4 regions of the Streptomyces sp. NPDC007346 genome follow, and region 2 is predicted to be linked to each of the others. Evidence: riboswitches for the same ligand, from Rfam matches in the RefSeq annotation. Region 2 holds a riboswitch; each other region holds the start of a gene.
The links. A riboswitch is a leader RNA that binds a small molecule or an ion and turns the genes downstream of it on or off. The one in region 2 is predicted to bind cobalamin.
Positions count from the first base shown of each region.

Region 1 (7,294 bases), on a different contig from region 2:
CGAGGTCGGTCGTGGTGCCCGTGGGGGTGAAGGCGACGGAGCAGACCTTCAGGGTGCCGGTGCCGTCGTCCACGGTGAGCGCCAGCTTCGTCGCCGTACCGGAGGTGAAGCCGCTCTGCGCGACCCAGGTGGGCGCCCCCGAGGTGACCGGGGTGGGCGGTGCGGCGGTGAAGCCGCCCCCGGCGACGGCGCGCAGGGCGTCGGTGGAGGAGTAGGCGGACGGGGAGGTGTCCGAGGGCTGGTACTTGAAGCCGCCGCCGGGGTTGAACTGCTGGGCGATCAGGAAGTCGACCGGGGTCCGGCCCAGCGGGGTGAGGAAGTCGCCGGTCTGCGGGTCGATGCCGCAGGCGTTGAGGCCGGAGACGGCCCAGCCGTTGGAGCTGGAGTTGACGCCGTACAGGGCGCTGAAGGCGCCGGAGGAGTTGACCAGCTTGCTCTTGAGGAACGCCTTGGCCTGGAGGATGTCGGGGTCGGTGTTCGGGACGCCGGAGACGCAGAGCGCGGCCATGGAGGCGCCCGTCATGTCGATGTCGCCCGGCTTGGCCAGCTCGGTCGGGTTGCCCTCGGCCTTGCTGTAGGTCCAGCCGCCGTCGTCGTGCTGGTTGGCCCGGACCCGGGCGACGATCTTGTCGACGAGCTCCTGCGGTACGCGCTGGGCGCCCGCCTGGGTTCTGGCGCCGCCCAGCGCGAGTGCGGCGAAGACCGTCCCGTTGTAGTTGCCGGACGGGCCGAAGTAGCCGGCCTCCGCGTTCTGCCAGTAGCCGTAGATGTCGGCGATCAGGTTGCGCGAGGCGGAGACCCGGGCGGGGTCGATCCCGGCGGCGTACGCGTTGAGCGTGCCGCGCTGGTAGTCGGTGACGACGGGGGTGGCGGAGGGCCAGCCGGGGGTGGCCAGGAGGTTGCGGTAGACGGTGCGCGCGTTCTTCGTGGCGTCGCCGCCGGGTGTCACGTCCACGGCGGCCGTTCCGGCGGCGGCGAACGCGCTGAAGGCCCACTCGTTGGAGAGCCCGGAGCCGGCGTACGAACCGTCCGCGGCCTGAAGGGACTTGAGGTAGGCCACCCCGTTGGTCTTCGAGATGGCGATCTGGGCGGGGGTGGACGTCGCGGCGGCGGGAAGCGCCGTGAGGACGAAGGCCCCCAGGGCGGCGGGCACCACGAGGGCCAGACGGCGGGAGGCGCGGGAGGTGACAGAACGGGGCATGTGCCTGCTCCTGTGATGAGGGGCGTGCGGCACCGCCCGGCCCCTGGGGTGCACACCGGGGGCGAGGGTGGGTGGCCGACGCCCGGACGCGTGGGTACGGCTTCGCTGGATACGGCTGCCAACAGGGCATTCGGGCTCGGGAGCGGCCCCCTGCCGTCCCACACCGCTGCGCGTCAGCCCCGGATTCGCACCGGGTTCCCCCTCGTGGCAGGCCAGGACGCTACCCGAGGCGGCAGGGGCGCGCCAGGGACGGCAGGGGTGCGGGGTCGGCCGGGAGGCAACGAGACGCAAACCACCTTGACGGCCTCTTCGAGAGCGTGTTCCAATCCGCCTGATAAGCACTCAGCTCCAGGGGAAGCCGGTCGAAATCCGGCGCTGACCCGCAACCGTAGGCCCGCCACCGCGCGGGCGAGCCGGAATGCCTGGGGCCAGGAATTTCAGCGAGAAACGCCGTCGCGGACTACGGCGTGGTTCGAACAGCCCTCTGCGGGCGGCCCCTTGAGGGCCGTGGCCGAAAGGGGCCTTCTGCCACGCATGGCCCGCCCGGACGACACGAGGGGCCGTGGTGGGGACCGCACAGCAACATGACCGGAGCACAGCCGGCAGGAGACTCCTCTCGCTGTTCTCGGCGGCAGCGGTGACCTTCGCCGCGAGCGTGGCCTTCGTCACCGGTGCCGCTCCGGCGGCGGCCGACCCGATCGAGGAGTGCACGGCCACCCATGGCGCCGTCGTCGCGGTCGACTTCGGGCCGTTCGGCGGAGGTGTGGTGCGCGGCTGCGACACCACCCCGACCACCGGGTACGAACTCCTGCGCGACGGCGGGTTCACCACCGAGGGCACCCAGCACGACGGTGACGGCTTCATCTGCCGCATCGGCTCCGGCGCCTTCAACTCCGGTACGCAGTACCCGACTCCGGAGACCGAGGACTGCGTCCTGACCCCGCAGGCCACCGCCTACTGGTCGTACTGGATCGCCTCGCCCGGCCAGGAGAGCTGGTCCTACAGCCCGCTCGGCGCCATGAACCGCCGGCCCAAGGCGGGCGATGTGGACGCATGGGTGTTCGGCGGCACGGACATCGGCGGCTCCACCGGCCGGCCCACCTTCACCCCCGACGACGTCCGCGCGGGCGGCGGCGTCACACCCGGCCCGTCGCCTGACCCGACCGACCCGGGCGTCCCGGCCGGAAAGATCGACGTACCGGCGGCCGCCCGCTGGGTGACGAGCCAACTCCACGACGGCACCCAGGTGGTGGACGAGGGCTCCGGGGCCCCGAACCACTTCCTCACCACCGAGGCCGCGTACGCACTCGCCGCCGCCGACGGCGCGAGCCCGGCCCTGGACAAGGTGGTGGCCAAACTCGCCTCCTCCACCGACGAGTACGCCTACGCGGCGGGCCCCGACGAGGCGCCCGACGCCCATGCCGCCGCCCGGCTGGCCCTGCTCGCGGAGATCACGGAGAAGGACCCGCGCGACTTCGGCGGGCACGACCTGCTCGGGGACCTGGAGAAGAACGTCTGCGTGACCGGCCCCGCCCCGGGGTGCACGGCGAAGGGCGACTTCCGGGGCGCCATGTACGGCGACGTACAGGCGCTGGCCGTGCTGGCGCTGCTGCGCGGCGGGGTCGTGCCGCCGGCCGATTCGGTGGACCGGCTGACCCGACTGGTCTGCCAGGACGGCTCGGTGACCAGCATCCTGATCAGGCCCGGCGAGTATTGCGACGGCGACCCGATGACCACCGGCCTCGTCGCCCTGGTGCTGGACGAGGCGGGCGGCCACGACGCCACCGTCGCCAAGGCGCTCGCGTACCTGAAGAAGGCGCAGCTCAAGAGCGGCGCGTTCCCCCCGTACAACGGCGCCACCACCGGCTCCGTCGCGGCCACCGCCTACGCCACGCAGGCGCTGCGCGCGCTCGGTGAGGTCCGCGCGGCCGACTCGGCGGTCTGGTGGCTCTCGCGGGAGCAACTGGCCGACGGCGGCTTCGGGTTCGACGAGGACGCCACCGACGCCGCCCTGTACGCGACGGCACCGGCCGTGCTGGCGGGCAGCTCCACCAGCCTGGTCACCCTGACCACGAAGGTGCCCGAGCCCACCGACCCGCCGACCACTCCCCCGACCACACCGCCCACCACGCCTCCCACCACCCCGCCGACGACGCCCCCGACGACGCCGCCCGGTGACGGCCCGGACCTGAAGAAGGGCGTCGCCTACCTCACCAGCCCCGCCAACCTCCACCAGGGCCGCTACTACACGGCGGGCGGGCCCACCGGGCGGGCCGACTTCGGCCTCACCATCGACGGCGCCTTCGCGCTGGCCGCGACCGGGCACGACGACAACGCGCTGCGCACGGTCGTCGACTTCCTCGACGGGGGCGGCAAGGACGGCGAAAGCCGTACGGTGCACGACTGGACCAAGGTCGGCACCGAGTACGCCATGGGCGGCTCGATGGGCAAGGCGGCCCTGCTCGCCCAGGTGGTCGACCGCGACCCTCGCGACTTCGGCGGCAAGGACCTGATCGCCGGTCTGGCCGACGCCGTCTGTGCCGCGAGGAGCACCGCGCCGGACACCAGCTGTGCCGACAAGGGGGCGTACACCTACGCGCGGTCCGTCTTCGACCAGTCCCTCGGCGTCATGGCCCAGGTGCGGGCGGGCCAGGAGAAGGCCGCCGAGGCCCCCGTCACCTATCTCTCGGGGCTCCAGGACGCCGAGTCGGGCGCCTGGCCGAGCCTGATCCCGCCGACGGGCGACACGGACGTGGACTCCACCGCGATGGCGGCGATGACGCTGGACCTGGTGCCCGGCGACACGCACACGGCCGCCGTGGACCGGGCGCTGGCCTGGCTCGCCGCTCAGCAGCTGCCGAACGGCGGCTTCCCCGGCGCCTCGGGCAACTCCGTGAACTCGGCGGCGCTCGCCGTGCAGGGCCTGTCCCTGGACGCCGGGAAGTACGGCGCGCAGATCGCGAAGGCGCTGAAGTTCCTCGCTTCGCAGCAGAACGCGGACGGCGGCTTCAACGTGGCCGAGGAGGGGCAGCGGGGCTCCGACCTGCGGGCCTCGACGCAGGCGGTGGGCGGTTCGACCGGCGTCTCGTTCGGTGTGCTGGCCCGCAGCCTGGACGGTACGACGCCCAATCCGCTGCCCTCCTCCTCCGCCCCGGTGATCGTCACACCCGGGGACGGCACAGGCTCCGCGGGCGGGCCGGGCATCGTGAACACGGACGGTCCGGGCGCCGGCGGTGGCAGCGGCGGTGGCGGTGGCGGTGGCGGCCTCGCCGCAACCGGTGCGCAGACGCTCGGCCTCGCGGCGGCGGCCGCCGTACTCGTCCTGGCGGGCTGGGGCGCGGTCGTGGCCGCCCGCAGGCGCCGTACGGCCATGGGCGGTGAGCTGTGAGGTCCCGCTTCCGCCGGACCGTCGGCCACGCCCTGGCCGCACTGGGTCTGGCGGGCGCGGCGCTCCTCGCGCCCGCCGCCTTTCCGGCGGCGGCCGCCCCGCAGCCGATCGGCCGGTGCACGACCTCTTCGGGCGTGGTCCTGGCCGTCGACTTCAGCCACTGGGGCGGCCCCGTCTACCGCTCCTGCGGTACGACGCCGACCACGGGCTACGAGCTGCTCAACCAGGGCGGCTGGCAGACCACCGGCACCGGCCACGACGGGCCGGCGTTCATCTGCCGGATCGGCTACAGCGGCCATCAGGGCGGCAAGCAGTACCCGACGCCCCAGCAGGACGACTGCGTCCTCACCCCGCCCGCCTCCGCCTACTGGTCGTACTGGCACGCGAACCCCGGGGAGAACACCTGGGAGTACAGCCAGCTCGGCGCCATGAGCTACAAGCCCCGGCCGGGCAGCGTGGATCTGTGGATCTTCGGCGGGACGAACATCGGGGGTACGGAAGGGCGCCCGACGCTCACGCCGAACCAGCTGCGCGCCCACAACACGCGCCCCACGGGCGGAGATCCGGCACCGGCCCCGAAGCCGGAGCCCGCTCCGGCGACGACGACCCGGCAGCCGGTCGGGGGCGGCCAGGCTCCGCCGCCGCCCCCCGCGGCCCCGTCGCGGGCGCCCGCCCCGTCCCCTCCGGCGTCCGCCGACGCCTCCCCGGCCCCGTCCGCTTCCGTGTCCCCGTCCGCTTCCGTGTCCCCCTCCCCCAGCGACTCCGCGTCCGCCTCCGCCTCCGCGACGCCCGGTGAGGCGGTGGCGGCGCCGGGCGGTACGGCGAAGGTGGTGGACGCCGCGCCGGCGCCCGACGCCGAGCACGACTCGGGTTCGGTGGTGCCCGTCGCGGCGACGGCCGGACTCGTGGCGGTGATCGGCGGCGCGGCCGTGTTCGCCGCGAAGCGCCGCCGCCGTGCGGAGTAGCGCCCGCGTGATCCGTACCGCCGCGGTGAAACCCGGCACGCCGGTGCCGGCCCCCGGGCCGGACACCGGCGGCAGGCGGCTCCCGCGCACCCTGCATCCGCTCGCCTGGTGGATCTGGGCGCTCGCGCTGGCCACCGCCGTCAGCCGGACCAACAACCCGCTGCTGCTCTTCCTGGTCCTCGCGGTGCTCGGCTACGTCATCACCATGCGGCGCACCGAGGCCCCGTGGGCGCGCGGTTTCAAGTACTACCTCTATCTGGCGCTGACGGTCGTGGCGATCCGGGTGGTCTTCCGGGCGGTCTTCGCCACCGGGATGAGGCCGACCGACCACCACCTCTTCTCCCTCCCGCGCATTCCCACGCCCGACTGGTACGCGGGCATCCAGCTCGGCGGCCCGGTCTCCCTGGAGGCGCTGCTGTCGGCCGCCACGGACGGGCTCCGGCTCGCCTGCATGCTCTGCTGCATCGGCGCGGCGAACACCCTCGCCAACCCGAAGCGGGCGCTACGGGTGCTGCCGGGCGCGCTGTACGAACTCGGCGTCGCCGTCACCGTATCGATCAGCGTGGCCCCGCAACTGGTGCAGAGCGTCCAGCGGGTGGCGCGCGCCCGCCGGCTGCGGGCCGGGCGCAACAAGGGGCTCAAGGCGCTGCGGGGCATCGTCGTACCCGTGCTGGAGGACGCGCTGGAGCGGTCGTTGCGGCTGGCCGCGGCGATGGACTCGCGCGGTTACGGGCGGGCCGGTTCGGCGACGCGCGGCTCGCGCCGTCTGACCGGGGCGCTGATGCTGGCGGGCATGTGCGGGCTGTGCGCCGGGGCGTACGGTCTCCTCGACCCGACCGCCCCGAAGCTGCTCGGGCTGCCCGCGCTGGCGGCCGGTTCGGTGCTCTGCCTGGCCGGGCTGCGGCTCGGCGGGCGCCGGGTCACGCGGACGACGTACCGGCCCGATCCGTGGCGGCTCGCGGAGTGGGCGGTGGCCTCCTGCGGGGTGCTCTCGGCGGTGCTGCTGTTCGTGAACGTGGGGTACGACCCCGCCGCGTTGAACCCGTCCATCCATCCGCTCAGCTGGCCGACGCTGCCGCCCGTCCCGGCCGCCGCCATCCTGCTCGCCGGGGCGGCCGGGTTCCTGGCGCCGCCGCCGGGCAGGCCCGTCCCGTACGTCTCCGCACCACGCACCGAGGAAGCCGCATGATCACCTTCGACCAGGTCACCGTCGAGTACGACGGGGCCGCCGAGCCGGTCCTGCGGGAGGTGAACCTGGAGGTCGACGAGGGCGAACTCTGCCTCGTGGTGGGCCACACCGGGGTCGGCAAGTCGACGCTGCTGGGCGCGGTCAACGGCCTCGTGCCGCACTTCACGGGCGGCACGCTGTACGGCACGGTCACCGTCGACGGCCGCACCACCGCCGACCACCCGCCCCGCGAACTCGCCGATGTCGTCGGCGTGGTGGGCCAGGACCCGCTGGACGGTTTCGTCACGGACACGGTGGAGGAGGAACTCGCCTACGCCATGGAGCAGTTGGCGATCTCCCCGGTGGTGATGCGCAAGCGGGTGGAGGAGACCCTCGATCTGCTCGGGCTCGCCGATCTGCGCCACCGGGCGCTGTACGAGCTCTCCGGCGGGCAGCAGCAGCGCGTGGCGATCGGCTCGGTCCTCACCGCGCACCCCCGCGTCCTGGTGCTGGACGAGCCGACGTCCGCGCTCGACCCCACGGCGGCGGAGGAGGTCCTGGCGGCGGTGACC
Region 1 covers NZ_JBEYKR010000139.1:8,923-16,216, forward strand. Annotated here, with positions in the region: gene AB0917_RS27590 (prenyltransferase/squalene oxidase repeat-containing protein) at 1-1,201, opposite strand, end outside; cobalamin riboswitch at 1,326-1,404, opposite strand; cobalamin riboswitch at 1,508-1,644, shown strand; gene AB0917_RS27595 (prenyltransferase/squalene oxidase repeat-containing protein) at 1,767-4,589, shown strand; gene AB0917_RS27600 (hypothetical protein) at 4,586-5,554, shown strand; gene AB0917_RS27605 (energy-coupling factor transporter transmembrane component T) at 5,562-6,743, shown strand; gene AB0917_RS27610 (ATP-binding cassette domain-containing protein) at 6,740-7,294, shown strand, end outside.
Region 1: linked by a shared signal. The riboswitch ahead of AB0917_RS27595 (prenyltransferase/squalene oxidase repeat-containing protein) and the one ahead of metE (5-methyltetrahydropteroyltriglutamate--homocysteine S-methyltransferase) in region 2 are both predicted to bind cobalamin.

Region 2 (7,294 bases):
CCCGGTGGCGAGGACGACCGCGTCGGTGGTGAGCCTTCCCCGGGCCTCCTGCTGGCCGTGCTCGACGGCCAGTTCGATGCGGCCGCCGTCCGTGGTGGTGGCGCCGGTGACCTCGATGCCGGGGGTGAGGGTGACGTCGGGCCAGTCGCCGCCGAGGCTGCGCCGGTACAGCTCGTCGTGGATGTCCCCCAGCGTGTCCCCGCTGACACCCTTGTAGAGCTGCCACTGGCTGGGCAGCAGCCGGTCCCGGGTGGCCTGCGGGAGCCCGTGGAAGTAGCGGGTGTAGTCCGGGGTGAACTGCTCCAGGCCGATCTTGCTGTACTCCATGGGCGCGAAGGCCGGGGTACGGGCGAGCCAGGTGAGCCCCTCCGCGCCTTCGGGCCGCAACCGCAGCAGGTCCAGCAGGACTTCGGCGCCCGACTGTCCCGAGCCGACGACGGTGACGTGCCGGGCGGCGAGCAGCCGGTCCCGCTGGGCGAGGTAGTCGGCCGAGTGCAGGACGAGGGCGACGGGGTCCGCCGCCAGGGCCCTCAGCGATTCGGGGACGTAGGGCGCGGTGCCGACGCCGAGGGCGAGGTGACGCGCATGGGTCGGCCCGCCCCCGAGGGTCTCGCCGTCCGGACCGAGCCGGGTGACGTCGACGGCGAACGCGCCCTGCCCCGCGTCCCAGGCGATGGCGTCGACGCGGTGGCCGAAGTGGGTGGAGGGCAGTTCGGTGCTCACCCAGCGCAGGTAGTTGTCGAACTCGGAGCGGTGGATGTGGAAGCGCTCGGCGAAGTAGAACGGGAAGAGTCTGCGGCGGGTCTTGAGGTAATTGAGGTAGCCCCACGGGCTTGTGGGCTCGACCAGGCTCACCAGGTCGGCCAGGAAGGGGACTTGGAGGGTGGCGCCCTCGATGAGCAGTCCGGGGTGCCAGTGGAAGGCGGTGCGCTGCTCGTGGAAGGCGCTGCGCAGGCCTGGCACACCGTCGGCGAGCGCGGCGAGCGAGAGGTTGAAGGGCCCCGCACCCACCCCGAGCAGGTCGAGGGGCGGGGTTCGCGGTCCGGGCGTCATCGGGTTCCTCCCACAAGGTTCGTGCGCATCGGCAACGTCATGGCGACAGCCTTTCCGTCGCCCGGACCTCAATATCGCTCCCGCCGACTCCGCCGACGCCGTCGCCCCCTTCGGCCGCCGCCCGCTCCGCCGCCTCCGTCACCAGGTCGAGCAGCGGCAGCAGGTCGGCGCCCCCGGCCTCCGGGTGCAACAGGGTGGCCTTCAGCCACAGCCGGTGCCGCCCGTCACCGTCCTCGGCCACCGCCCGCCCGAGGACGGCCCGCCCGTCCACGAGCAGCGTACGGCGGACCTCGGCGACGACGGCGTCCCCCGCCTCCGGTTCCAGCCCGTCGGCGACCGCCGGCCGGAACAGCACGGTGCTGATCCCGATCTCGCCGGGCCGGCGGCGCAGTGCGGGGTGCGCGTCGACGGCCCGGCCGAACTCCTCCGCCGTACGTACGCAGTGCTCGACCAGTTCGCCCAGTCCACGGCGGCCCAGGGCCCGGAAGGTGACCGCGATCTTCAGTGCGTCGGGGCGCCGGGTCGTACGGATCGAGCGGCCGAGCAGGTCGGGGAGTCCGGCCTCGGTGTCGTCGTCGGCGTTGAGGTAGTCGGTGCGCAGGGACAGCGGGGCGAGCAGGGCGGTGTCCGCGACGGCCAGCGCCCCGGCGGCGACCGGCTGCCAGCCGAGTTTGTGCAGGTCGAACGTTACGGAGACGGCCTGGTCGAGACCGGCGAGCCGGGGCGCCAGTCGCTCGCTGAACAGCAGCGGGCCGCCGTACGCCGCGTCGACGTGCAGCTCGGCGCCGTGCCGGTCCGCGATCCGGGCGATCTCGGGGAGCGGGTCGATGCGCCCCTCGTCGGTGGTTCCGGCGGTGGCGACGACCAGGGCCGGTCCGCCGCCGAGCCCGGACAGGGTGCGGTCCAGGCCGGCGGGGTCGATCCGGCCGTCGTGGCAGGCGACGACGGCCGGGGCGGGGAGGCCGAGCATCCAGGCGGCGCGGTGCACGCTGTGATGGGCGTTGGCACCGGTCACCACCCGCAACGGCCCCGACGCTCCCGCTCGTTCGCGGGCGAGGAGCAGGGCGACCAAGTTGGACTCGGTGCCGCCGCTGGTGATGAGGGCGTCGGGCGCGGGGGCGTCCGGGTGGACGAGCCGGGCCAGTGCGGCCGTGGTCAGATCCTCGATGACGCCGGCGGCGGGCGCCTGGTCCCAGGAGTCCATCGACGGGTTGAGGGCCGCCCCCGCCAGGTCGGCGGCGACCGCCACGGCCAGCGGCGGGCAGTGCAGATGGGCGACGCAGGCGGGGTCGGCCGGGTCGGCGGCCCCCTCGGCGACCGCGCGCACCAGGTCCCCGAGCGCGGCCTCGGCACCGACGCCCTCCTCGGGCAGCACCGGGGCGCACAGGTCGGTGGTCCGCCGGGCCACGGCGTCCGGTCCCCCGGCGGGCAGCGGCCCGCCCCGGGTCCGGGCGGCGCTCTCCAGAGTGTCCAGGACGAGGGCGGTCAGGGTGCGCAGGTGGCCGGGGCCGGGTACGCCGCCCGCGAGGAGGTCTCCCGTACCGGCGCTCACACCGCACGCCCCGGGGGGAGTTCGGCGGACAGCGGCCCCTTGGAGCGCGGCATGGCGAAGCCCTTCGGTCGGAGTGCACGGCGGGCGACGGTGATGCCCGCGCGCAGGGCGACCCCGGCCAGGGGAAGATCCACCACCGGGGTTCGCCGGTTAGGCTAACCTAACTCCGCCCGCGCGGAGGAATGCCCTCACGCACACGGTCCGATCGATGGGCGCCGAACTGCCGTTCGGCCGAACGCAGTCGGGGGCCGAACCGGGCGGCGTACGGCGCCGGGCGACCCGGTGCGGGGGCGGTGGTGGCCGCCCCCGCACCGGGTCGGATCATGCACCGGGTCGGGTCATGCCGTTTCGGTGGGCAGCTCCGCGCGGATCTCCCGCGCGGCGGCGACCAGGTTCTCCAGGGAGGTCCGGGTCTCGGGCCAGCCCCGGGTCTTCAGGCCGCAGTCGGGGTTCACCCACAGCCGCTCGGCCGGGATGGCCTCAAGTCCCTTGCGCAGCAGGGCCGCTGCCTCCTCGGTGCTCGGGATGCGCGGGGAGTGGATGTCGTAGACGCCCGGTCCGGCCTCACGGGGGTAGCCGTGGACGGCCAGTTCGCGGGCGACCTGCATGTGGGAGCGGGCGGCCTCCAGGCTGATGACGTCGGCGTCGAGGTCGTCGATGGCCTGGACGATGTCGCCGAACTCCGCGTAGCACATGTGGGTGTGGATCTGGGTGTCCGGCCGTACCCCGGCGGTGGCCAGGCGGAAGGACTCCGTCGCCCACTCCAGGTACGCGGCGTGCTCGGCGGCCCGCAGCGGCAGCGTCTCGCGCAGCGCGGGCTCGTCGACCTGGATCACCGAAGTACCGTTCGCCTCCAGGTCGTTCACCTCGTCGCGCAGGGCGAGGGCCACCTGGCGGGCGGTCTCGCCGAGCGGCTGGTCGTCACGGACGAAGGACCAGGCGAGCATGGTGACCGGACCGGTGAGCATGCCCTTGACGGGGCGCTCGGTCAGCGACTGCGCGTACGCCGTCCAGCGCACCGTCATCGGCTCGGGGCGCGAGATGTCGCCGGCCAGGACCGGCGGCCGGACGTAACGCGTGCCGTAGGACTGGACCCAGCCGTGCTGCGTGGCCAGGTAGCCGGTGAGCTGCTCGGCGAAGTACTGCACCATGTCGTTGCGTTCGGGCTCGCCGTGGACCAGGACGTCGAGTCCGGCCTTCTCCTGGAAGGAGAGGACCTCGCGGATCTCGTCCTTGATGCGCTCCTCGTACCCGGCCTCGTCGATCCGGCCCGCCCTCAGGTCGGCGCGGGCGGTGCGGAGTTCGGTGGTCTGCGGGAACGAGCCGATCGTGGTCGTCGGCAGCAGCGGCAGCCCGAGGTGGGCTCGCTGGGCGACCGTGCGCTCGGCGTACGGCTGGGAGCGGCGGCCGTCGGCGTCGGTGATCGCCGCGGTACGGGCCCGGACGGCCGGGTCGCGGGTGATGACGGCGTCGGTACGGGAGGCCAGGTCGGCCCGGTTGGCGGCGAGTTCGGCGGTGATGGCCTCGGTGCCGCCGGACAGACCGCGCGCCAGGACGACGATCTCCTCCGTCTTCTGCTTGGCGAAGGCGAGCCAGCGGGCGATCTGCGGGTCGATGTCCCGCTCGGCCCCGGCGTCCAGCGGGACGTGCAGGAGGGAGCTGGAGGCGGAGACGTCGACGTGGTCGGCGAGGCCGAGGAGCGTGCCGAGGGTGGCGAGCGACTTCTCGTAGTCGTTGATCCAGATGTTGCGGCCGTTGACGACGCCCGCGACCAGGCGCTTGCCGGGCAGTCCGCCCGCCGCGGCGAGGTCGGCCAGGTTGGCGGCGCCCGACTCGGTGAAGTCCAGCGCGAGCCCCTCGACCGGGGACTTGGCGAGCACCGGCAGCGCCTCGCCGAGCCGCCCGAAGTACGAGGCGACCAGCAGCTTGGACCGGTCGGTGAGGGAGCCGAGCTCGCGGTAGGCGCGGGCGGCGGCGTTCAGCTCGGCCGGGGTGCGGTCCTGGACGAGGGCGGGCTCGTCGAGCTGCACCCATTCGGCGCCGGCGGCCCGGAGGTCGGCGAGGACCTCGGCGTACACCGGCAGGAGCCGGTCCAGCAGGGTCAGCGGCTCGAAGTCGGCGGCCACACCGGGGGCCGCCTTGGCGAGCAGGAGGTAGGTGATCGGGCCGACCAGCACCGGGCGCGGGGTGTGGCCCAGCGCGAGGGCTTCCCCGAACTCGGCGACCTGCTTGGAGGAGTCGGCGGTGAACACCGTGTCCGGGCCCAACTCGGGCACCAGGTAGTGGTAGTTGGTGTCGAACCACTTGGTCATCTCGAGCGGGGCCACGTCCTGCGTACCGCGGGCCATGGCGAAGTAGCCGTCGAGGGCGTCGGTGCGGACCGCCTCGCGGTGCCGCTCGGGGACAGCGCCGACCATGACACTGGTGTCCAAGACGTGGTCGTAGTACGAGAAATCACCGGTCGGCACCTCGTGGACTCCGGCCTCGGCGAGCTGCTGCCAGGTTCCCCGGCGCAGTTCGGCGGCGGTCTGCCGGAGGGTGTCCGCGTCGACGCGGCCCTTCCAGTAGCCCTCGATGGCCTTCTTCAGTTCACGGTTCTGACCCTGGCGGGGGTAGCCGTACACGGTGGCCCGTGCTGCCGCGGCTGCGGGCTTCGCTGTCACGTGACTCTCCTTCGCGAGCATGTCTCCAGCTGATCCCGGGACGGGACGCGGACGCGAAGGGGTGACGTATCGGGTGGAGAACCGACACGTTGACCGTGTCCGTCCACCCGACGGTTACGCCGACCCGCCCACGAGGTCACCGGGAACTCCGCACGCGATCGGTCGCGTGCGGGCAACGGGCAGGTCTTCGGACTCGCGGGCACGTCTGCCGGGGCAGACACCTACTGGCCGTCGCTTCCCAGACCCGGCCGGGCCCAGTGCGTATGACGGCGGTCGTTCCCACTCACCGCTGCGGGGCAGTCCCGGATTCCCACCGGGTTCCCTCTTACGGCACCCTGCCTGGCGGGCAGGGCGAACCAGTTGCACCGGTCAGCCTAAGGGGACGACCACCCGGCGCACACCGTTGTTCAGACTTCGGACGGTGATCTGAGACACGGGCGCCTCCCCTCCGGGTCACGTCCGGCCGTTCCCCGGGCGTTCCGGCGCGGTGCGGCCGGCCCGGCAGCAACGCCGCGGGGAGCAGCGCGAGCGCCGCGAGGACGAGGAGCGCCGCCCCAGCCGTGCAGCTCCGCCTCGGCCGGCGACCACAGGCCTTCCTCATCCGTTCGGCCGTTCGCCACCCGCTCCCTGACTGCCGGTCAGGTCGCTGACCTCGACTGTGCGGAGCCAGTGACTCAGATGTAACCGAATGGCGTAGGCGGACCGGAACCACAGAGCGCCACAGGCCGTTCTTCTTGCCAATACACGGCCGCCGACCCGCGGCGGCGACGAGCGAGGGAAGCGCCATATGAAGAAGACAGTCGGGTGGGCCCAGGACGGCGACGACTGGACGATCACCGTGAACGGCACGCTGTACCGGGCCGTCGAGCGGCCCGCCGACGGGCGGGTGCACGACTATCTGGTGCGGGGCAACGACCTCACCGCCGAGTGCCCGACCCTCGGGCACGGGCTCGGAGTGATCCGGGCGCACGAGTCCCGGAGCTGACCTCCGGCCGGGTCCGGCGACGAGGTGCGGCGGCCGCCCGCGCCTCGACGCGACCCGCCGCCTCCTGTCCGGGCCCCGCTCACGGGCCGGGGCCCATCAGCCGCGGAGCGGGCGGCTGCCGGCCGCCCGAGGGACAATCGGGGCATGACTGACACACCCCCGCGGATCAACGCCCTGGTCGTCGACGCCGCCGATCCCGAGCGGCTGGCCGCCTTCTGGTCCGAGCTGCTCGGCAGGCCGGTCGTGGACCGCACCGGTCCCTACGTCTGGCTGCGGCGGGAGAACGGCCAGGGCCTGGGCTTCCAGCGGGCCGGTGAGCCCAGGCCGGGCAAGAACCGCGTGCACGTCGACATCAGCTCACCCGATCCGGCCGCCGAGCAGCAGCGGGTCGAGGCGCTGGGCGGGCGCCGGCTGGAGGAGTACGCCGACGGCGGGTTCCTGGTGATGGCCGACCCCGAGGGCAATGAGTTCTGCGTCATCCCCGAGGGGTCCGTGGGCATGGACGAGCGGGGCCGCGCCCACTACCTCGACTGACCCGCGCCGCCCGTGGCCTCCGGGCCCTCCGTATCGGCCGCCGGGCGGCGCAGCAGATACGTGTCCATGATCCAGCCGTGCCGTTCGCGGGCCTCGGCGCGCACCCGGCCGATCCGCTCGGCGACCTCGTCGAGCGGTCCGGAGACCAGGAGCTCGTCCGGGGTGCCGATGTAGGCACCCCAGTAGATCCACAGCCCCCTGCCCGTCAGATGGGTGAAGGTCTCGTGGCCGTCGAGCATCACCACGATGTCGCCGTCGTCGTCCGGGAACCCCTCGGCGAGCCGCCTGCCGGGGGTGATGTGGACGGGGCGGCCGACCTGGTTGAGGGAGGTGCGGTGGCGGGCGGCGAGCGCGGAGACGCTGCTGATCCCGGGGACCACCTCATGGCCGAATTCCACCGTGCCCCGGGCCCGGATGTCCTCCAGGATCGCCAGCGTGCTGTCGTACAGGGACGGGTCGCCCCACACCAGGAAGGCCCCGCACTCCCCCGGCGCCAGCTCCTCGGTG
Region 2 covers NZ_JBEYKR010000021.1:43,560-50,853, forward strand. Annotated here, with positions in the region: gene AB0917_RS09270 (SidA/IucD/PvdA family monooxygenase) at 1-1,053, opposite strand, end outside; gene AB0917_RS09275 (aminotransferase class V-fold PLP-dependent enzyme) at 1,091-2,605, opposite strand; gene AB0917_RS09280 (hypothetical protein) at 2,602-2,742, opposite strand; gene metE (5-methyltetrahydropteroyltriglutamate--homocysteine S-methyltransferase) at 2,944-5,268, opposite strand; cobalamin riboswitch at 5,429-5,644, opposite strand; gene AB0917_RS09290 (hypothetical protein) at 6,056-6,253, shown strand; gene AB0917_RS09295 (VOC family protein) at 6,398-6,787, shown strand; gene cobF (precorrin-6A synthase (deacetylating)) at 6,775-7,294, opposite strand, start outside.

Region 3 (6,833 bases), on a different contig from region 2:
TTCGCCGCCATCGCGGGCGCCGGCCCCCTGGTCGGCCCCGTGCTCGCCGCGCAGATGGGCTATCTGCCCGGCACGATCTGGCTCGTCGTCGGCGTCATCTTCGCCGGTGCCGTCCAGGACATGGTGACGCTCTTCTTCTCCACCCGCCGCAACGGCCGTTCGCTCGGCCAGATGGCGCGGGACGAGATCGGCCCGGTCGGCGGGATCGCCGCCCTGATCGCGGTCTTCGTCATCATGATCATCCTGCTCGCGGTCCTCGCCCTGGTCATCGTGAACGCGCTCGCCCACTCCCCGTGGGGCGTCTTCTCCATCGGCATGACGATCCCGATCGCCCTCTTCATGGGCGTCTACCTGCGCATCCTGCGGCCCGGCAAGGTCAGCGAGGTCTCCGTCATCGGCGTCGCGCTGCTGCTGCTCGCGATCGTCGCGGGCGGCTGGGTGGCCGAGTCGTCGTGGGCGGACTTCTTCACGCTGGAGCCGGGCACGCTGGTCATCTGGATGATCGTGTACGGGTTCCTCGCCTCCGTGCTCCCCGTCTGGCTGCTGCTGGCCCCGCGCGACTACCTCTCCACCTTCATGAAGGTCGGCACGATCGGGCTGCTGGCCCTGGGCGTGGTCGTCGCGCTGCCGACCCTGAAGATGCCCGCCGTCACCGACTTCGCCACCAGCGGCTCGGGCCCGGTCTTCGCCGGCTCGATGTTCCCGTTCGTCTTCATCACCATCGCCTGCGGCGCGCTCTCCGGCTTCCACTCCCTGGTCTCCTCCGGCACCACGCCGAAGATGGTCCAGAAGGAGACGCAGATCCGGATGATCGGCTACGGCGCCATGCTGGTCGAGTCGTTCGTGGCGATCATGGCGATGATCGCCGCCTGCATCATCGACCCCGGTCTGTACTTCGCCATCAACGCGCCCGTCGGCGTGATCGGCGACAGCGTCCAGTCCGCCTCCCAGGCCGTGGCCAACTTCGGGTTCACCATCACCCCGGACGCCCTGGCCCAGGCCGCCAAGGACGTCGAGGAGGCGAGCCTGCTCTCCCGGACCGGTGGCGCGCCCACGTTCGCGCTCGGCATGGCGGAGATCTTCTCCGCGGTGATCGGCGGGACCGCGATGAAGGCGTTCTGGTACCACTTCGCCATCATGTTCGAGGCGCTCTTCATCCTCACCACCGTGGACGCCGGCACCCGCGTCGGGCGCTTCATGCTCCAGGACATGCTGGGCAACGCCTACAAGCCGTTCCGCGAGGTCAGCTGGAAGCCGGGCGTCTGGTTCGCCAGCGCCGTCGTGGTCGGCGGCTGGGGCTACTTCCTCTGGGTCGGCGTGCACGACCCGCTGGGCGGCATCAACCAGCTCTTCCCGCTCTTCGGCATCGCCAACCAGCTGCTGGCCGCCGTCGCCCTGGCCGTCTGCACCACCCTGCTCGTCAAGTCCGGCCGCCTGAAGTGGGCGTGGGTCACCGCGGTCCCGCTCGCCTGGGACGTGGCGGTCACCCTCACCGCGAGCTGGCAAAAGATCTTCTCCTCGGACGTGAAGGTCGGCTTCTTCGCCCAGCGCGACAAGTACCAGGCGGGCATCGACGCGGGCGAGGTGCTGGCTCCCGCCAAGAACATGGACGAGATGCGGACCGTCGTCACCAACTCCACCGTCGACGGGGTGCTGTGCGCGCTCTTCGCGGTCCTCATCATCGTGGTGCTCGTGGACGCCGGCCGGGTCTGCTTCAACGCCATCCGCGACCCGGAGAGCGTCCGGCTCCACGAGACGCCGTACGTCGAGTCCAGGCTCGTCGCCCCGGCCTCGCTCATCGCGACCAAGGAGGAGAAGGCCGAACTGGCCGCCGCGGGCGTCGGCCCCGAGGGCGGCATCCGCAAGGAGACGGCGGGAACGGGGGACCGGACATGACGGTCGAGGACGTACGGCGGGTGGCGGGACGCATCCGCTGGTACGTCCGGGAGCTGACCGGCGAAGCCACGTACGACCGCTACGTGGCCCACGCCAGGTCCCACGATCCGGACACCCCGGTCATGACCCGCCGCGCCTTCGAACGCAGCCGCACGGACGCCCGTGAGGCGGACCCCCGCGAGGGCTTCCGCTGCTGCTGACCGCCGTCGGCCGATCGGGGCCGTCGCACCCCTCCCAGGGGCGCGGCGGCCCCTTTTCGCGCCCGTGGGCGAGTCCGGCCGCCGCTCGATTTCCCGGTGCGCGGACTCCTGACCGTACGAAAGGATGTGCCCATGACATCGCGCTGCCGGTCGCCCCGGCTCCGGCCCCTCCTCCCGACCGTGACACTGGCCCTGGCCCTGGCCCTGGCGGCGGTGACGGGCTGCGGCAGTGTCCCGGCGCCCGGCTCGGAGTCGGCGGCGGACCGGAGCTCCTCGGCCGAACCGGCGCCCGACCGGGCGGAGCTGGAGGCGCGGGCGAGCGCCGCGCAGCTCGTCACGGAGCATGTGTGGGTGACCGAGGCCGCGGGCTACGCCTTGGCGCGCCAGTCGGTCGGGGTGCTCGGTGACGACGGGTTCGGCAGCTCCTACACCGCGCCGGACGGCGGGATGCTCCAGCTGTCGGTGGAGCGCCGCCCGCACGCCGTGGCCGACTGTACGGACGGCTCCGCACCCGCCGGCGGTCAGGAGCCCCTGGTGACGTGCGAGCGGGACGGCGAACACTGGTACCGGGCCACGGAGTCGGGCCACGCGTACGCCCAGGAACAGGGCGACCTCGTGATCACGGTGAGCGGGGCGCGCGAGGTGGACCGGACGACGCTGCGGTCGGCGGCGCGGGCCGCCCATCGCGCCGACGACCACGAGCTGGACCGGGTGCTGCCGCCCGCCGGGGACGGCTCCGGACAGCAGCCCGTCGAGCGCGGCGACCTGCCGCCGGTGGGCGACGGCGCCCCGAACAACGAAGTGGGAGCGAGTGGCTGATGGATCTGACGATCAGAGTGGCGGAGCCCGGCGAGTACGCCGTACTCGGCGAGATCATCGCCGAGGCCTATCTCGGCGATGATCTGCTGGACGGCCCGCAGGACCCGTATCTGCTCAAACTGCGGGCGGTGGAGCAGCGGGCGGCCGAGGCGGAGGTGCTCGTGGCGCTCGACGCGGACGGGGTGGTGCTCGGTGGTGTGACGTATGCCGCCCCCGGCACTCCGTGGCGCGATATCTCCGCTCCGGACGAGGCCGAGTTCCGGATGCTGGCCGTGGCCCGTGCGGGGCGCGGACGGGGTGTGGGAGAGGCTCTCGTACGGGCGTGCGTCGAGCGGGCCCGGTCCGCCGAAGGCGTCCGGGGGCTGGTGCTGTCGACGCAGCCGGCCATGCTCCCAGCCCATAGGATCTACCGTCGGCTCGGCTTTCTGCGGACCCCTGAGCGGGACTGGGAGCCGGTGCCGGGCCTGCGCCTCATGACCTTCCGGCTGGGGCTGGAGGCGGCCTCCTGAGGGGCGTATTAAATCGACGCGACACAACATGTGGGGGCCGCAGCATCTGGCGCCCCCCACATGTATGCTCGACCTCGCTGTCGCCGCAGGGGAATCCGGTGTGAATCCGGAACTGTCCCGCAACGGTGTGATCAGTGTGCTTTTGCACACCTGAAGTCCGATGACCTGCCGACAGCGCGTCCGGCTCGACCGAACCGGACGCCAGACGTCCGGGCCTCGCGGATGGGCCGGTGGACGCCGTGAGCAGTGCTGCCCTCCGGGGCATCGTGCTGCCTGGCTCCCCGCTCGCCGCCGGCCCCCAGCCGAGCGAGGGAAAGCCCAGTGACCATCGCGCCCGCCGATCCGGTTTCAGCCACCGGAATCGCCGCCTCCACCACGTCCGGTGACCACGCGAACGACGGACCCGGGACCGCCCTGCTGCGGACCCTGACCGACCTCACCGTCGATCTGCCCGACACCGACCCCGGACGGGTCGCCGCCTCCGCGCTGCGCGGGCGCAACGCCCGCTCCGACGAGGCCGAGCTGCGCTCGCTGGCCACCGAGGCGGCCGCGGGGCTGATCTCCGAGGACCCCGCGTACTCCCGGCTCGCCGCCCGGCTGCTGACCCGCACGATCGCCGACGAGGCCGCGGGCCAGGGCGCGACGCACTTCTCCGCCTCGGTCGCGGTCGGCCACCGCGAGGGGCTGATCGCCGACCGCACCGCCGCGTTCGTGGCGCTCCACGCGAAGGCGCTCGACGCACTCGTCGACCGGGCCACCGCCGACGGCGCCGACGACCGCTTCGGCTACTTCGGCCTCCGTACACTGCACAGCCGCTACCTGCTGCGCCACCCGCTCACCCGCCAGGTCATCGAGACCCCGCAGCACTTCATGCTGCGTGTGGCCGCGGGGCTGGCCGAGGACGACTCGGTGCGGGCGCTGGACGAGGTCGCCGCGCTGTACGGGCTGATGAGCCGGCTGGACTACCTCCCCTCCTCCCCCACGCTCTTCAACTCCGGCACCCGGCACCCGCAGATGTCCTCCTGCTATCTGCTGGACTCCCCCAAGGACGAGCTGGACTCGATCTACGACCGCTACCACCAGGTGGCGCGCCTGTCGAAGCACGCGGGCGGCATCGGCCTCTCCTACTCCCGTATCCGCGCCCGGGGTTCGCTGATCCGGGGCACCAACGGGCACTCCAACGGCATCGTGCCGTTCCTCAAGACGCTGGACGCCTCCGTCGCGGCGGTGAACCAGGGCGGCCGCCGCAAGGGTGCCGCGGCGGTCTACCTGGAGACCTGGCACGCGGACATCGAGGAGTTCCTGGAGCTGCGCGACAACACCGGTGAGGACCAGCGCCGTACGCACAACCTGAACCTGGCGCACTGGATCCCGGACGAGTTCATGCGCCGGGTCGACGCGGACACCGACTGGTCGCTGTTCTCCCCCGCCGAGGTCCCCGAGCTGGTCGACCTGTGGGGCGACGCGTTCGACGCCGCCTACCGCGCGGCCGAGGCCAAGGGCCTGGCCCGCAAGACGATTCCGGCGCGTGAGCTGTACGGCCGGATGATGCGGACCCTCGCACAGACCGGCCAGGGCTGGATGACGTTCAAGGACGCCTCCAACCGGACCGCCAACCAGACCGCCGAGCCGGGCCGGGTCGTTCACTCCTCGAACCTGTGCACGGAGATCCTGGAGGTCACCGACGACGGCGAGACGGCCGTCTGCAACCTGGGCTCGGTCAACCTGGGCGCGTTCGTCGCGAACGGCTCGATCGACTGGGAGCGGCTGGACGCCACGGTCCGCACCGCGGTCACCTTCCTCGACCGGGTCGTCGACATCAACTTCTACCCGACCGAGCAGGCCGGGCGCTCCAACTCCCGCTGGCGGCCGGTGGGCCTGGGCGCGATGGGCCTCCAGGACGTCTTCTTCCAGCTACGCCTGCCCTTCGACTCCCCGCAGGCCCGCGCGCTCTCCACGCGGATCGCCGAGCGGATCATGCTCGCCGCGTACGAGGCCTCCTGCGACCTGGCCGAGCGGTCGGGCCCGCTGCCCGCCTGGTCCGAGACCCGGGCCGCGCGCGGTGTGCTGCACCCCGACCACTACGACACCGAGCTGAACTGGCCGGAGCGCTGGGACGCCCTGCGCGCCCGGATCGCGAAGAGCGGCATGCGCAACTCGCTGCTGCTCGCCATCGCGCCGACCGCCACGATCGCCTCGATCGCCGGTGTGTACGAGTGCATCGAGCCGCAGGTCTCCAACCTGTTCAAGCGCGAGACGCTCAGCGGTGAGTTCCTCCAGGTCAACGCCTACCTGGTGGACGAGCTGAAGAAGCTCGGCGTGTGGGACGCCCGCACCCGTGAGGCGCTGCGCGAGGCGAGCGGCTCGGTGCAGGGCTTCGCCTGGATCCCCGAGGACGTGCGGGCGCTGTACCGCACGGCGTGGGAGATCCCGCAGCGCGGCCTGATCGACATGGCGGCGGCCCGTACGCCGTTCCTCGACCAGAGCCAGTCGCTCAACCTCTTCCTGGAGACGCCGACGATCGGCAAGCTCTCCTCGATGTACGCGTACGCCTGGAAGCAGGGGCTGAAGACGACGTACTACCTGCGTTCGCGCCCGGCGACCCGGATCGCCCGTGCCGCCTCCGGTCAGGCGTCGGCCGCCGCCCCCATTCCCGTACAGCAGGCCTCGGCGCCCGACGCGGACGCCATCGCCTGCTCCCTTGAGAACCCCGAGTCCTGCGAGGCATGCCAGTAATGAGCACCAACGACACCAAGAACCTGCTCGACCCGGGCTTCGAGCTGACCCTGCGCCCCATGCGCTACCCGGACTTCTACGAGCGCTACCGGGACGCGATCAAGAACACCTGGACCGTGGAGGAGGTCGACCTCCACTCGGACGTCGCCGACCTCGCCAAGCTGTCGCCGGGTGAGCAGCACATGATCGGCCGGCTGGTGGCGTTCTTCGCGACCGGTGACTCGATCGTCTCGAACAACCTCGTGCTGACGCTGTACAAGCACATCAACTCCCCCGAGGCGCGGCTGTACCTGTCGCGGCAGCTCTTCGAGGAGGCCGTGCACGTCCAGTTCTACCTGACGCTGCTGGACACCTACCTGCCCGACCCGGACGACCGGGCGGCGGCGTTCGACGCGGTCGAGGAGATCCCCTCGATCCGTGAGAAGGCCCAGTTCTGCTTCAAGTGGATGGACTCGGTCGAGACGATCGACCGGCTGGAGACGAAGGCCGACCGCCGCCGCTTCCTGCTGAACCTGATCTGCTTCGCGGCCTGCATCGAGGGGCTGTTCTTCTACGGCGCCTTCGCGTACGTGTACTGGTTCCGCTCGCGCGGTCTGCTGCACGGCCTCGCCACGGGCACCAACTGGGTGTTCCGCGACGAGACGATGCACATGAACTTCGCGTTCGAGGTCGT
Region 3 covers NZ_JBEYKR010000223.1:592-7,424, forward strand. Annotated here, with positions in the region: gene AB0917_RS32535 (carbon starvation CstA family protein) at 1-1,896, shown strand, start outside; gene AB0917_RS32540 (YbdD/YjiX family protein) at 1,893-2,096, shown strand; gene AB0917_RS32545 (hypothetical protein) at 2,229-2,915, shown strand; gene AB0917_RS32550 (GNAT family N-acetyltransferase) at 2,915-3,424, shown strand; cobalamin riboswitch at 3,472-3,612, shown strand; gene AB0917_RS32555 (ribonucleoside-diphosphate reductase subunit alpha) at 3,746-6,160, shown strand; gene AB0917_RS32560 (ribonucleotide-diphosphate reductase subunit beta) at 6,160-6,833, shown strand, end outside.
Region 3: linked by a shared signal. The riboswitch ahead of AB0917_RS32555 (ribonucleoside-diphosphate reductase subunit alpha) and the one ahead of metE (5-methyltetrahydropteroyltriglutamate--homocysteine S-methyltransferase) in region 2 are both predicted to bind cobalamin.

Region 4 (7,294 bases), on a different contig from region 2:
AACGACGCCATGGAGACCGCCCTCATCTCCCGGCTCTTCCCGCACCGCCCGCCGGTCACCGCGCCCAAGGGCGTCGTCGGACACACCCTCGCGGCGGCGGGCGCGATCGAGGCGGTCGCCACCGTCCTGACGCTGGAACGTTCCCTCATCCCGCCGATCGCCAATCTGGACTCCCTCCCCGACGCCTTCCCGCTCGACTGCGTGGTGAAGGAGCCCCGCCACCAGCGGGTCGAGCGGGCGGTGAGCCACTCCTTCGGCTTCGGCGGGCACAACGTGGCGCTCGCCTTCCAACGCACCTGACCCCGCAGGGCTGTTCGGGAACGGTGAGGGGTGTCCTCACCGTTCCTTGATCGTTACTCTGTCGTGACCGTATCCATGCATGAACCATCCCTGCCCTCCACGGACGCTCTGCTCACCCGAGTGCTCTACGGCGACAACTTCCGCCAGGAGCACGCGTTCTGGCGTCGGCTGCTCACGACAGAACCGTTTCGGCGTTCCGGTGGCGGCACCCCCGACGAACGGCTCGACCTCGCCTACCACCGGCTCCGCATCCTCAACGACACGCTCGACTGCGGCGCCAGGCTGGCCGCCGACCCCCGCGCACTGGCCGCCCTGCACGAATGGCTCGGCCCGGTCGACCCGTCGCTGACCACCGTCGCCGGCATCCACTACAACCTCTTCCTCGGCAGCCTCCTCGACCACGACCCGCGCACACCGCGCGACCTCTCGGACTTCCTGGAGCTGCGGTCCATCGGCACCTTCCTCTGTACGGAGGTGGCGCACGGCAACGACGCGGCGGCCGTCGAGACCACCGCGACGTACGACCCCGAACGCGACGGCTTCGTCCTGCACACCCCGCACGCCGGAGCCCAGAAGTTCATGCCCAACACCAGCCCCGCCGGGGGCCCCAAGACCGGCGTGGTGGCCGCCCGGCTCGTCGCCGACGGCACGGACCACGGGGTCTTCCTCTTCCTCGCCCCGCTCACCGACGAGGTCAGCGCCCTGCCCGGCGTACGGGTACGGCGGCTGCCCGCCCGGATGGGCTCCCCGGTCGACCACTGCCTGACCTCCTTCGACCGGTACTTCGTCCCGCGCGAGGCACTGCTCGCGGGGGACCAGGGGCGGGTCGGTCAGGACGGGCGGTTCACCAGCGAACTGGCCAGCAAGCGCAGGCGGTTCCTGCTCTCCATCGGGCGGGTCACCCCCGGCAAGCTCTCGATGAGCGCCTGCGCGGTCGGCTCCGCCCGGGTCAGCCTCGCCATCGCCGTCCGCTACGCGGGCCACCGGCTGGTCTCCGGGCCGCGGGCCCCCCAGCGGATGCCGGTCTACGAGCACCGCTCCCACCACGGCCCGCTGGCCGGGGCGATGGCCACCGTCTTCGCCATGAGCCTGCTGCACCGCAGGGCGCTGGACCGCTGGGAGTCCGCCCCCGAACCCGACCGGAACGAGGCGGAGCGCCTGGTCGCCGTCGCCAAGGGGTGGATCACCTGGCAGGCGCGCGGCGTCATCGTCGAGTGCCGGGAGCGGTGCGGGGCGCAGGGGCTGCTGGAGAACAACGGCATGACCGAGCTGTTCACCGGCATCGAAGGCGCGATCACCGCCGAGGGCGACAACCTCGCCGTACACGCCAAGGCCGCCGCCGAGATGCTGTTCAGCGTCACGGTCCGCGAGGACGAGGAGGACGGGCGGCCCGGCGAGCTGGACGACCCCCGCTTCCTGGGCCGGCTGCTCGCCGCGGTGGAGGACATCTGGTTCGACCGCGCCCGGGAGCGGATGAGGGCCGCCCCGGCCGGCGACCCGCTCGGCCGGTGGAACGCGGCGTCGGGTCCCGCGCTGCGCGGGGTGGAGGCGTACGGCTACCGGCAGGCGAGCGAGGCGTACGAGCAGGCCGCGGCCTCCCTGCCCGAGGGGCCGGCCCGCGAGCGCCTGACCGAACTCCACCGGCTCTTCGCCCTCCAGTGGGTCGCCCGCAACAGCGGTGACCTGCTGGCGGCCGGACGGCTGACCGCCGAACAGGTCACCTTGCTGCCCGACGCGGTGGAGCGGCTCATCGCGACCGTGGCCCGGCACGCCCCCGACCTGGTGAAGTCGTTCGCGCTGCCGGAGCGCCTGATGTCGGACTGGCCGATCGCGGGCCCCGGCTACGCGGACGCCTACGACGACCCGGAAGGGCCGTGGCACCGGGGCCGCACGGCGGGATTCCGCCGGCCCGCCTGTGGCAGCAAGCGCCGTCCGCTGCGCGAGAAGGTGGCGGCGCTCGGTACCCGCGGAGTGCTGCTGGCGTACTGGGGAACCACATCGATGCTCTCCCGATGGTTCGAGAAGCCGCAGGTGAGCGTAGACGAATCGGTTCGCCCCAAGGCGTAACCGGAGGATCGTCATCCAGTTACATCGGGCGGTGGGGTCGCGTTCGACCACCCGCCCTTCATCAAGTCGCCGACGAGCTGCCGATGAGCCGCCGATGAGAGGAAACACCGTGAAGACCCAGACCATCCACCCGAAGATCACCGAGGTGCTGACCGCGACGTTCAAGGTGCCCGTAGTCGAAATCCTGCCGGACTCCACGATGGACAGCCTGGAGATGGACTCCCTGGCGGTCGCGGAGTTCGCCGTCATCATCAAGGAGACCCTGGGCATCACCGCCGACTCCGAGAAGCTCTACAAGGACGCCACGCTGGCCGACATCTCCGCGTTCATCGACGCGGCCGTCGGCGGCGAGGCGGCGGGCAGTGCGGTGCCGGTGAGCAACACCCGATGAACCGACCCGCCATCGCCGTCACCGGCCTGGGGATGATCACCCCGGCCGGCCACACCACCGACACCACCTGGGACGGGGTCCGCCGCGGGGAGTCCTTCGCGCGCACCGTCCCCGAACTGCACGGCTGCGCCGTCGACTTCGCCTGCACGGTCTCCGGCATCGACCTGGACGACGCGGTGGGCGGCCGCACCGCCTTCCGCATGGGCCGGTACGTGAAGCTCGCCGTCCTCGCCGCACGGGAGGCGGTGACCGACGCAGGGCTCGACCCCGCCCGCTGGGACGGCGCCCGCGTCGCCGTCGTCGTCGGCACCAGCAGCGGAGGATCCGCCGGACTCACCGATCAGGCCGTCGCCCTGGAGCGGCGCGGCCCCGAGGCCACCTCGCCCTCGGGCATCCTGCTCACCATCCCGAGCATGCCCGCGGCCGAGATCGCCATCCAGATGAAGGCCACGGGCCCCAGCCTGGCACCGTGCACGGCCTGTTCCTCCGGGGTGACCGCCCTCTCCGTGGCCCGCGACATGCTGGCGCTGGGCCGGTGCGACATCGCGATCGCCGGAGCCACCGAGTCGACCGTCTTCCCCATCGCCATGACCGGCTTCGCCCGCTCGGGCGCGGCGGCACCGGGGGACGGGGACCCCGCCCGCCTCTGCCGCCCCTTCGCCGCCGACCGGGCCGGACTCGTCATGGGCGAAGGCGCCGCGATCATGGTCCTGGAGCGGGCCGCCGACGCCCGTGCCAGGGGAGCGGCCCCCCGGGCGCTGCTGGCCGGCGCCGGCGCCACGACCGACGCCCACCACCCCACCAGCCCGCACCCCTCCGGGCAGGTCGCACAGGCCGCCGTCGACGCGGCGCTGGCCGACGCGGGCTGGCGGGCCGAAGACGTCGACCACGTCAACGCGCACGGGACCTCGACCCCCCTGAACGACGCGACGGAAGCCGCCCTCATCAGCCGGGCCTACCCGCACCGGCCGCCCGTCACCGCCCCCAAGGGCGTACTGGGCCACTGCATGGGGGCGGCCGGCGCGATCGAGGCGGGGCTGACCGTCCTGACCCTCCAGCACGGCATCGTCCCGCCGATCGCGAACCTGGACGCCCCCGACCCCGGGTTCACCATCGACTGCGTCACCAAGATCCCGCGCGAACTGCCCGTACGGCGGGCCGTCAGCCACTCCTTCGGGTTCGGCGGACAGAACGCGGTGATCGCCCTGGAGGCTCCGTAAAGGGGCGGCCGGGCCGGTGCGGCGGGACGATCCCGCGCCGCACCGGCCCGCGCGGACCGGTCCGCGTACCGGCTCTGAGCTGCACGAAGAGCCGTGATAGCTTGCCGGGGCCAGTCGAACCCCAGCGACGGGGTCAGGGAATCCGGTGCGAGACCGGAACTGACGCGCAGCGGTGAGGGGGACGGGCGGGGCCACGGCCACTGGAGCACGGACGTGCTCCGGGAAGGCGTCCCGCCCGGACGAACCCGAGTCCGAAGACCTGCTGGCACCCGCGCCCCGCACCGGGGCACGGGAACCGTACGACGGGCTCCGCGGCTGGGCCCAGAGACACCGAGGTCCTCCGTGCTGTCCACGCCTGCTCCGATACGCACCGCCGCCCTGCTCGCGGCGGGCGCCGTCCTGCTCACCGCCTGCGGCGGCGGGTCCACCACGTCGTCCGCCGACGGCGGCGGCCAGGCCGACGGCTTCCCGCTCACCCTCGAGAACTGCGGGCGCACCGTCACCGTGAAGGCGCCGCCCCAGCGAGCCGTCTCCGTCGACCAGGGATCGACGGAGATCCTCCTCTCGCTCGGCCTCGCCGACCGGCTCGCGGCCACCGCCACCTGGACCGACCCGGTCATGAAGGGCCTGGAGAAGGCCGACGGGAGCGTCGAGCGCATCTCCGAGAACCGGCCCTCCTCGGAGAAGGTCCTCGACAAGGAGCCCGACCTCGTCACCGCCTCCTTCGCCTCCACTCTCGCCAAGGGCGGTGTCGCCCCCCGCGAACAGTTCGAGAAGCTGGGCGTCCCCACCTACATCTCGCCCGCCGACTGCATCGGCAAGGACAACAGCGGCGGCGGTGACGGAGCCCGTACCGCACCCCTCACCATGGACAGCGTCTACACCGAAGTCCGCGAACTGTCCCAGGTGTTCGGCGTCCCCGAGCGCGGCGACGCCCTGGTGAAGAAGCTTCAGGCACGCGTGGAGAAGGCCACCGACGGCGTCGACGCGTCGGACACCTCCCTCCTCTACTGGTTCTCCGACTCCAAGGCCCCCTACCTCGCGGGCTGCTGCGGCGCCCCCGGTGTCATCACCCGGGAGCTCGGCGCGAAGAACGTCTTCGACGACACCCACGACGAATGGCCCCAGATCAGCTGGGAGACCGTCGCCGACCGCAACCCCGACGTCCTGGTCATCGGAGACCTGACCCGCACGACGCAGACCGCCGAGAGCGCCGAGAAGAAGATCGAGTTCCTGGAGTCCAACCCGGTCACCAGGACCATGGACGCCGTCAGGAACCGCCGGTACGTGCTGCTCAGCGGCCAGGCCATGAACCCCACCATCCGGACGGTCGAGGGCCTGGAGAGCGTCGCCGCCGCTCTGCGCACCTTCGGGCCCACGGGGTGAGCGGCGGCAAGGGGGCGGTGCGGGAGGCCGTGGACCCGAAGGCGCCCGCGCCACGGGTGGCGCCGGGCCCGGTGTGGAGCGGCGGCCCGCTCGCGGCGCTGCTCTGGATCGGCGGTCTCCTGCTCCTGCTGCTCTCCGTCGCGGTCGCCGTCACGATCGGGCCCGCCCGGATCTCCGTCCCCGACGTCTGGTCCGCCGTCGCCTCCCACCTGGGCTTCGGCACCTCGGAGCTGAGCCCGATCCGGGACGGCATCATCTGGAACCTGCGCATGCCCCGCACCCTGCTCGCCGCCGTGTGCGGCGCCGGGCTCGCGGTGTGCGGCACGGTGATGCAGTCCCTGCTGCGCAACCCGCTCGCCGACCCGTTCGTCCTCGGCGTCTCCTCCGGGGCCTCCACCGGGGCGGTCGTGGTGGTCGTCCTGGGCGTCGGCGGGGGAGCGGTGTCGCTGTCGGCCGGGGCCTTCGTCGGGGCCATCTGCTCGTTCGCCCTGGTGCTGCTGCTCAGCCACACCCTCGGCTCCACCACCGACCGGGTGGTGCTCTCCGGTGTCGCCGCGATGCAGCTCTTCTCCGCCCTGACCTCCTTCGTCGTGATGACCTCCGCCGACGCCGAGCAGACCCGCGGGGTGCTGTTCTGGCTGCTCGGCTCGCTCAGCGGGGTCGGCTGGAGCGAGGTGGCCCTGTGCACCGCCGTCCTCGCCGTCTGCCTGACCGTCTGCCTGGCCCACGCCCGTACGCTCGATGCCTTCGCCTTCGGGCAGGACGCCGCCGCGGCGCTCGGCGTCGACGTCGCCCGCACCCGGATCGTGCTGCTGTGCACCACCGCCCTGCTGACCGCGGCACTCGTCAGCTCGGCCGGGGCGATCGGCTTCGTCGGCCTGGTGCTCCCGCACGCGGCCCGCGCGCTCACCGGCTCCGGGCACCGGCGCCTCCTGCCCGTCACCGCACTCGCCGGCGCGATCTTCCTCGTCTGGGTCGACACCCTGGCCCGCACGGTCCTGGACCCGCAGGAGGTACCGGTCGGCGTCGTCACCGCCCTGATCGGCGTACCCGCCTTCGTCCTCGTCCTGTACCGCACCCGGAGCACGCCATGAGCCACACCCTGAACGGTTCCGGAGGGCTGCGCGCCGAGCGGGTCGGCCGGGAGGCGGGCGGCCGGCTCATCCTCGACGGGGTGGCCATCACCCCGCCGCCCGGCGCCACCGTCGGCCTGCTCGGCCCCAACGGCTCCGGCAAGTCCACCCTGCTGCGGATCCTCGCGGGCCTGCTCGCCCCGGACACCGGCGTGGTCACCCTGGACGGCGACCCGCTCGCCGGCCTCGGCCGCCGTACCGTGGCCCGCCGGATCGCCGTCGTCGACCAGCACGCCGTCACCCAGGTCGACCTCAGCGTCCTGGACGTCGTACGCCTCGGGCGCATCCCGCACCGCCGGGCCTGGTCCGCCCCGGACCGTACCGACGAGGAGGCCGTCACCGACGCCCTGCGGCGCACCGGCCTCGCGGACCGGGCCGCACAGTCCTGGCACACCCTGTCCGGCGGCGAACGCCAGCGCGTGCAGATCGCCCGCGCCCTGGCCCAGCAGCCCCGCGAACTCCTCCTGGACGAGCCCACCAACCACCTGGACATCCAGCACCAGCTGGAACTGCTCGCCCTGGTCGCCGAGTTGCCCCTCACCAGCGTGATCGCCCTGCACGACCTCAACCTCGCGGCGATGTTCTGCGACCGGATCACCGTGATGAAGGCGGGCCGGGTGATCGCCGGCGGCACCCCGGCCGAGGTGATCACCGAGGAGCTCATCGAGGACGTCTACGGGGTCCGGGCGGTCGTCACACCCGACGGGCCGGACGGACGTCCTTCGGTACGGTTCCTGCCACGACGCTGAACGGCAGGCGGCAGGCGGCACGCAGCAGGCAGCACGCAGTGGGTGGCA
Region 4 covers NZ_JBEYKR010000081.1:23,667-30,960, forward strand. Annotated here, with positions in the region: gene AB0917_RS21120 (beta-ketoacyl-[acyl-carrier-protein] synthase family protein) at 1-300, shown strand, start outside; gene AB0917_RS21125 (acyl-CoA dehydrogenase) at 376-2,367, shown strand; gene AB0917_RS21130 (acyl carrier protein) at 2,477-2,758, shown strand; gene AB0917_RS21135 (beta-ketoacyl-[acyl-carrier-protein] synthase family protein) at 2,755-3,978, shown strand; cobalamin riboswitch at 4,073-4,260, shown strand; gene AB0917_RS21140 (ABC transporter substrate-binding protein) at 4,321-5,364, shown strand; gene AB0917_RS21145 (iron chelate uptake ABC transporter family permease subunit) at 5,436-6,458, shown strand; gene AB0917_RS21150 (ABC transporter ATP-binding protein) at 6,455-7,246, shown strand.
Region 4: linked by a shared signal. The riboswitch ahead of AB0917_RS21140 (ABC transporter substrate-binding protein) and the one ahead of metE (5-methyltetrahydropteroyltriglutamate--homocysteine S-methyltransferase) in region 2 are both predicted to bind cobalamin.